2 linked regions of the Tahibacter amnicola genome follow. The protein of the gene in region 2 interacts with the protein of the main gene of each other region in a pairwise test. Links are inferred from orthologs where the notes say so. Each region holds a gene or a part of one and is shown on either strand. Other genes may lie near its edges.

Region 1 (3,550 bases), 3.4 Mb from region 2 along the record:
AGCCGGCAGCGACCCAGCCGGTGATGTACCAGAACATCCGGTCGCGCCCGACCACCCGCGAGCTCTACGCACGCCAGCTCGAATCGCAGAACATCATCGCCGCCGGCGAAGCACAGCAGTACGTCGAGGATTACCGCAAGAAGCTCGAATCCGGCCAGCCGGTCGCCGAACTCGACGGCCAGTTCAAGGATCCCTACGCCCTCGACTGGACCAAGTTCATCAACGGCAAGCTCGACATGCCCCACAAGACGGGCGTGGCCAAGGACAAGCTCGTGGCCTTGAGCCAGAGCCTGCTGCAGCTGCCGGCGGACCTGTCGCTGCATCCGCGCGTCGCAAAGATCTACGAAGATCGCGGCAAGATGGCCGCGGGCCAGCAACCGATGGACTGGGGCTTCGCCGAGAACCTGGCCTACGCCTCGCTGATTGCCGAAGGCTACGACCTGCGCGTCGTCGGCCAGGACGTCGGCCGCGGCACCTTCTTCCACCGTCACGCCGTACTGCATGACCAGAAGACCGATGGCACCTACCTGCCGCTGGCCAATGTCCGCGCCGGCGCGAACGTCGCCGTCATCGACTCGGTGCTGTCCGAGGAAGCGGTGATGGCCTACGAATACGGCTTCACCACGTCCGAGCCGAACACGCTGGTGATCTGGGAAGCGCAGTTCGGCGACTTCGCCAATGGCGCCCAGGTCGTGATCGACCAGTTCATCAGCTCGGGCGAAGCCAAGTGGGGCCGCCTGTCCAGCCTGGCGCTGTTCCTGCCGCACGGTTACGAAGGCCAGGGCCCGGAGCATTCCTCCGCCCGTCTGGAGCGCTTCCTCCAGCTGTGCGCGCTGAACAACATGCAGGTATGCGTGCCGACCACCCCGGCGCAGGCGTTCCACATGATCCGCCGCCAGATGGTGCGCGACTGCCGCAAGCCGCTGGTGGTGATGACACCCAAGTCCCTGCTGCGCCACAAGCTGGCTGTCTCCTCTTTTGAAGATCTGGCCAACGGCGGATTCCAGCTGGTCATTGCCGACTCCACCGCGAAGTCGGCGCAGAAGGTCCGTCGCGTCGTGCTGTGCTCGGGCAAGGTGTATTTCGACCTGGTCGATGACGCCGAGAAGCGCGGCGTCACGGATGTCGCGATCATCCGCGTCGAACAGCTGTACCCGTTCCCGCGCGCCGAGGTGAAGGCGGAGCTGGCGAAGTACACGGCCGCCAGGGAAGTCGTGTGGTGCCAGGAAGAGCCCATGAACCAGGGCGCCTGGTACCAGATCCAGCATCACCTGCGCGCCAGCATTGGCGGCGAGCAGAGCCTGAGCTACGCCGGCCGCAGCCGTTCGCCGGCGCCGGCCTGCGGTCACCACAATACCCACGTCGCCGAACAGGCGGCCCTGGTCGAGCAGGCGCTTGTCGCGCCCGTCGGCACTGATCACGCCTCGGAGTAATAAAAAGATGGCCATCGAAGTCAAAGTCCCGGTTTTGCCCGAATCCGTTTCCGACGCCACCATCGCCACCTGGCACAAGAAGGCCGGCGAAGCGGTCAAGCGCGACGAGAACCTGGTCGACCTGGAAACCGACAAGGTCGTGCTCGAGGTGCCGGCCCCGGCCGACGGCGTGCTGAAGGAAATTCGCCGCCAATCCGGCGACACGGTGAACAGCCAGGAAATCATCGCCATCATCGAGGAAGGCGCCGCTGCCGCTCCGGAAGCCAAGCCCGCCGCCGAAGCCGCCGCGCCAGCGAAGGCCGCCGCTCCCGCCGCCGCGCCGGCCGCCGCTGCCAGTGACCTCTCGCCGGCCGGCCGTCGTGTCGCCACCGAGAACGCGATCGATCCGGCCCAGGTTGCCGGTACGGGCCGCGACAGCCGCGTCACCAAGGAAGACCTGGTCAACTTCATGCGCTCCGGTGGCGCCGCCGCGCCGGCCGCCAAGGCCCCGGCAGCACCCGCTCCGGCCGCAAAGCCGACGCCGGGATCGCGCCCGGAAGAGCGCGTGCCGATGACCCGCATGCGCGCGAAGATCGCCGAGCGCCTGATGCAGTCGAAGAACTCGATCGCCATGCTGACCTCGTTCAACGAGATCAACCTGGGCAAGGTCATGGCCATGCGCAAGGAGCTGGTCGAGCAGTTCGAGAAGACCCACGGCATCAAGCTGGGCTTCATGAGCTTCTTCGTGAAGGCCGCCTGCGAAGCGCTCAAGCGCCATCCGATCATCAATGCCTCGGTGGACGGCAACGACGTCATCTATCACGGCTACCAGGACATTTCGGTCGCCGTCTCCACCGACAAGGGCCTGGTCACGCCGGTCCTGCGCGACGCCCAGCACATGAGCTTCGCCGAAGTCGAACGCCAGATCGCCGGCTATGCCAAGAAGGCGCGTGAAGGTGGTCTGACCCTGGACGACCTCGCCGGCGGCACTTTCACCATCACCAATGGCGGCACCTTCGGCTCGCTGTTCTCCACGCCGATCGTCAACCCGCCGCAGAGCGCCATCCTGGGCATGCACGCCATCAAGGACCGCGCCATCGTCGAGAACGGCCAGGTCGTGGCCGCCCCGATGATGTACGTGGCGCTCAGCTACGATCACCGCATCATCGACGGCAAGGATGCCGTGCTGTTCCTCGTCGACATCAAGAACCAGCTCGAAAACCCGCACAAGATGCTGCTGGGCCTCTGACGGCCAGTCATCCGTGCGCCGTCCAGCGACGGTGATGGCGAACCTGCCCACGAGCGCGGCGATTGCCGCGCTCGTGCCGGACGCTTACCCGGCGCACGCTCGGTGCACCCCGTGACGCAACGTCGGTTCAACCGTTATGTGGCGCAGTCCGTCTCCGGAATCACACCCGCTGGAATGGACGGAACGCCGCCAATGACGACACCACTTCCTTCGAGAATCCCCAGATGAGCCAACATTTTGATGTCGTTGTGATCGGCGCCGGCCCCGCCGGATACGTGGCCGCGATCCGCGCCGCCCAGCTCGGCCTGAAGACGGCCTGCGTCGACGCCTACGTCGGCAAGGATGGCAAGCCGGCGCTTGGCGGCACCTGCCTCAACGTAGGTTGCATTCCGTCCAAGGCGCTGCTCGATTCGTCCAAGCAGTTCCACAACCTGACGCACAACTTCGCCGTGCACGGCATCAGCGCGTCGAACCCGACCATCGACGTCGGCGCCATGATTGGCCGCAAAGACAAGATCGTGAAGCAGTTCACCGGCGGCATCACCATGCTGTTCAAGTCGAACAAGGTCACGCCGGTTGCCGGCTTTGCCACGCTCAAGCCGGGTCGCGTCGTCTCGGTGAAGGCGGCAGATGGCAGCGTCAGCGAGCTGACCGCCACCAACGTCATCATCGCCGCGGGCTCCGTGCCGATCGAGCTGCCGTTCGCGAAGTTCGACAACAAGAACATCGTCGATAACGCCGGCGCACTCGACTTCGCCAGCACGCCCAAGCGCCTGGGCGTCATCGGTGCGGGCGTGATCGGCCTGGAACTGGGCAGCGTGTGGAAGCGCCTGGGTGCCGAAGTCACCATCATCGAAGCGCTGCCGGATTTCCTCGCCGCCGCCGACCA
Region 2 (4,425 bases):
GGCCCCAGGTGGATTTCTCCAAATTTGGCGACATCGAGCAGAAGCCGCTTTCGCGCATCAAGAAGATTTCCGGCGCGAACCTGGCGCGCAACTGGGCGATGATCCCCCACGTCACGCAGCACGACGATGCGGACATCACCGACCTTGAAGCCCTGCGCGTGGCGGTGAACAAGGAAAACGAAAAGAGCGGCATGAAACTCACCATGCTGGCCTTCCTGATCAAGGCCTGCGTGTCCGCGCTCAAGAAGTACCCGGAGTTCAACGCCTCACTCGATGCCAGCGGCGAGAACCTGATCCTCAAGAAATATTTCCACATCGGCTTCGCCGCCGACACGCCCAACGGGCTGGTCGTGCCGGTGCTGCGCGATGCCGACCGCAAGGGCGTGCTGGAGATCGCGCGCGAAACGGCCGAGCTCGCCGGCAAGGCCCGCGACGGCAAGCTGGGCCCGGCCGACATGTCCGGCGGCTGTTTCTCGATCTCGTCCCTGGGCGGTATTGGCGGAACGGCGTTCACGCCGATCGTCAACGCGCCGGAAGTGGCCATCCTGGGTGTATCCAAGTCGCAGACCAAACCGGTGTGGGACGGCAAGGCCTTCCAGCCGCGCCTGATCCTGCCCCTGTCGCTCAGCTATGACCACCGTGTCATCGATGGCGCGTCCGCGGCACGTTTCACCAGTTACCTAGGCCAGGTGCTCGCCGATATGCGGCGGACGCTGCTGTAACCGGTGGCGCGCCGCTTGCTTGCACGCGGTTCGGTCGGGCGGTGTCGCCGCCCACCTTCCGCGCTCCGCGACGGCGCGGCCGGTCCGTACCCTGGCAGGTCTCGCATCCCCTCGCCAGCGCAACGGTTTTGTCCTGATGTCCCCTGTAAGTGAGCAGATCTGTGTACCCCGAGTTTGAGGACATCCGGATTGTCGATCTGGACCTGAAGAAGACGACCTGGTCGCGCGTCCACGAGACGTTGCGCATCATGTTCCTCCGGCTCAATCGCGAACCGCCCGACAACGACTGGACGCGCCTGTTCTTCGAGGAACGTGAAACCCGGATCGTGTCGCGCCGCCGCGGACTGTGGATCGAAGACGGCTACATCAGCTTCGACACGCTGCCCGACGAAGTGGAGAAAGTCCATTTGCCGGACATCGCCAAGTCGATCGAATACGCCAATGCGCGCTACCGCGAATTGCTGGCGCAGAAGCGGCAGAAGCTGGCCGAGGCGCAGGCCGAGCAGCGCAGCGAGCACGATGAACTGCTGGCGCTGCGAGACCGGCTTCGCAGCGTTTTCGGGCCGGCGCCTGCGGCACCTGAGCCCCCGCCAACGCCGTCGCGCCCGGTTTTCGGACCGGGCTCTTATGTCGCCCCGTCGCCGGCTCCGGCCGCCGCGCCGGTGGCGGCAAATCCGATCAATGAATTCCAGGCACGGCGCGATGCCCTCAAGCAGCGCTTCCGCCATGCCCTGACCCCCAAGGACAAGGAGCAGAAAGGTGGCGACGACTGAAGTCAAAGTGCCGGACATCGGTGGAGTGACCGTTCCGGTGATCGAAATCCTCGTCAAAGCCGGGGATACGGTGAAAAAGGAACAGGGCCTGGTCACGCTCGAATCGGACAAGGCCACGATGGAAGTGCCGTCTTCTGCCGCAGGCGTGGTCAAGGAAATCCGCGTCAAGCTCGGCGACGAGGTCAGCGAAGGCGCTGTCGTCGTCGTGCTGGAAACCGAGGGCGCCGCGGCGTCCAAGCCGTCGCCCGCACCACCCGCAGCCGCGCCCGCTCAGGCGGCCGCAGCGACTCCGGCCAGCAGCACGCCGCCGGCGGTGGCGCCGAAGGTCACCGCGGCGCCGTCCAGTGGCCGAAAAGCCGACGTCGAATGCCAGGTGTGCGTGCTCGGTGCGGGCCCCGGCGGTTACACGGCCGCGTTCCGCGCCGCCGATCTGGGACAGAGCGTCGTCCTGATCGAGCGCTATGCCACGCTCGGCGGCGTCTGTCTCAATGTCGGCTGCATTCCTTCCAAGGCGCTGTTGCACGCGGCGCGTGTCATCGACGAGGCGCGCCAGTTTGCCAGTCACGGCATCACCTTCGGCGAACCGCAGGTGGATCTGGACAAGCTGCGCAGCCACAAGGAACAGGTCGTCGGCCAGCTCACCGGCGGTCTCGCCGGCATGGCCAAGCAGCGCAAGGTGACCGTCGTGCGCGGCACCGGCCGCTTCGTATCGCCCAACGAGATCGAAGTCGAAGGCGAAGACGGCAAGAAGCTCGTGCGCTTTGACAACGCCATCATTGCGGCCGGTTCGCAGGCGGTGAAGCTCCCGGGCTTTCCCTGGGACGATGCGCGCATGATGGATTCCACCGACGCCCTGGAGCTGGCCGAGATTCCCAAGAACCTCCTGGTGGTCGGCGGCGGCATCATCGGCCTGGAAATGGCCTGCGTGTACGACGCGCTCGGTTCCAGGGTGACGGTGGTGGAACTGCTCGACCAGCTCATGCCGGGCGCTGACCCGGATCTGGTGCGTCCGCTGCAGCAGCGGTTGTCCAAGCGCTATGCCGGCATTCACCTCAAGACCAAGGTGGCCCGTATCGAAGCCAGGCCCGAAGGCCTTCTCGCCACCTTCGAGGGCGAAAAGGCGCCGGAGCCGACGCTGTACGATCGCGTGCTGGTCGCCGTCGGCCGTTCGCCCAACGGCGGCAAGGTCGACGCGCAGAAAGCCGGCGTGCAGGTGACCGACCGCGGCTTTATTCCGGTCGACCGCCAGATGCGCACCAACGTGCCGCACATCTTCGCGATCGGCGATCTCGTCGGTAATCCGATGCTGGCACACAAGGCCACGCACGAAGCGCGCGTGGCCGCGGAAGTGGCGGCGGGGATGAAGAGCGAATTCGTCGCCCGCGTCATTCCCAGCGTGGCCTACACGGATCCGGAAGTGTCGTGGGTGGGCCTGACGGAAGCGGATGCAAAGAAGCAGGGCATCGCCTACGGCGTCGGCAAGTTCCCGCATGCCGCCTCGGGGCGCGCCATTGGTATCGGACGCACCGAAGGCTTCACCAAGCTGATCTTCGACGAGCACACCCATCGGGTGCTGGGTGCGGGCATCACCGCACCCAATGCCGGCGACCTGATTGCCGAAGTGGCCCTGGCCATCGAGATGGGCTGCGAAGCCGCGGATATCGGCCTGACCATCCACCCGCATCCGACCCTGAGTGAATCGGTCGGCATGGCGGCGGAAGTCTACGAAGGTACCGCGACGGATATCTACGTACCGAAGAAGAAGTAGTCCTGTTCCGGCGCGGGTGCTGCGCAGTGCGTAGCGCCCGCGTCGGATCACGCTTGCGCGCAGGCCCTCGCCACCACAGCTTGCAGGCGTTGCGCGACGGCCGTGCGGTCGTAGTGTTCCAGCACATAGCGACGCCCGCTCGATCCCATCGCCTGCCGCGCGTCCGTGTCCAGCGACAGTGCCTGGCGCATCGCGTCCACCAGGCCGTTGCGGGATGAATAGGTGATGCCGCCACCCGAGCGGGTCACATGGTCGGCAAGAACATCGCAACGGGCGTTGACGATGACGGGCGCTGTCTGCGCCATCGCCTCCAGCGTAACGATGGAAAAGCTCTCCAGCGCCGAGGGCATGACGAAGGCCGTCGCGCCGGCCATCAGTGCGGACTTGCTGTCGGCATCGACGAACCCCAGAAAACGGATATCCGGATGCGAGGGAAGGGGCATGCCCTCCGAGCCGGTCAGCCACAGTTGCACCGGTTCGCGCCGTTCCCGGCGCAGCGCCAGGAACGCGTCGATCAATTCACCGCAGCCCTTGGCCTCGTCGATACGTCCGCAGTAGAGGAAGTAGGACGTCTCGCCGCGTGCGTGCGGGTTGCGGGCGTCGGCGATCCGCGTGTCCACCGCCATGCCGACGACGTCACCCTCGTCGACCTGCCACAGCCGCCGCCCCAGCCGCCGCTCGGCGTCGGTCAGCCAGATCCGGTGCCCGCAGGCGCGCGCTGCCGCGGCGTAGACGGGCAGGTAGGCCGGCGGTTCGTCGTGCAGCGTGGGGATCAGCACCTGCTTGCGCGGGGGTACAACGGACAGGGAAAAATGCGTGGTCGGGTAAAGATAGGTACAAAAGAGCACGCAGGCGTAGCGCTCATGTTCCGCATCGAGCCAGTCGTACAGGCCGGGGCACCAGGGGCCCTGCGCACGGATGAACTCTTCCGCCAGCTGTGGCCGCCAGCCGAGGGGGCCTTCGGCGCCGGGTTGGCGCCGCGCGTAGTCCGCGAGCAGGCGTCGATGCAGGTCGTTGAACCAGGGCCCCCGCGGCCAGGCGGTCGGGAACCGGCGCAGGGTGATCCCGTCGTGCTGCGATTCTCCGGCCGGCAGTTCGTTGGCCCAGGTGCGGTAATCGCGCGCGCAGCTGGTGAGTACCTCCACCGCGTAGTGCGGGGCCA

Evidence for each region. Proteins that work in one complex are often made in the same cells at the same time.
Region 1: the proteins of lpdA (region 2) and odhB interact in binary tests that used the Escherichia coli proteins (3 or more experiments, as listed by UniProt). The link is inferred for Tahibacter amnicola from one-to-one orthologs.

The regions. Positions count from the first base shown.
Region 1 is NZ_CP104694.1:2,941,706-2,945,255, reverse strand. Bases 714-3,550 are described here. They hold odhB (2-oxoglutarate dehydrogenase complex dihydrolipoyllysine-residue succinyltransferase), read left to right. Parts: upstream 714-1,440; coding sequence 1,441-2,661; downstream 2,662-3,550. Other genes in these bases: lpdA (dihydrolipoyl dehydrogenase), read left to right, coding at 2,886-3,550; N4264_RS12400 (2-oxoglutarate dehydrogenase E1 component), read left to right, coding at 714-1,433. Outside these bases: more of N4264_RS12400, read left to right, coding at 1-713. UniProt on the Escherichia coli protein: E2 component of the 2-oxoglutarate dehydrogenase (OGDH) complex which catalyzes the second step in the conversion of 2-oxoglutarate to succinyl-CoA and CO(2).
Region 2 is NZ_CP104694.1:6,326,929-6,331,353, reverse strand. What follows is about bases 875-3,872. They hold lpdA (dihydrolipoyl dehydrogenase), read left to right. Parts: upstream 875-1,481; coding sequence 1,482-3,263; downstream 3,264-3,872. Other genes in these bases: N4264_RS25075 (glycosyltransferase family 4 protein), read right to left, coding at 3,311-3,872; N4264_RS25085 (hypothetical protein), read left to right, coding at 884-1,495. In the rest of the region: N4264_RS25090 (dihydrolipoyllysine-residue acetyltransferase), read left to right, coding at 1-722; more of N4264_RS25075, read right to left, coding at 3,873-4,425. UniProt on the Escherichia coli protein: Lipoamide dehydrogenase is a component of the glycine cleavage system as well as of the alpha-ketoacid dehydrogenase complexes.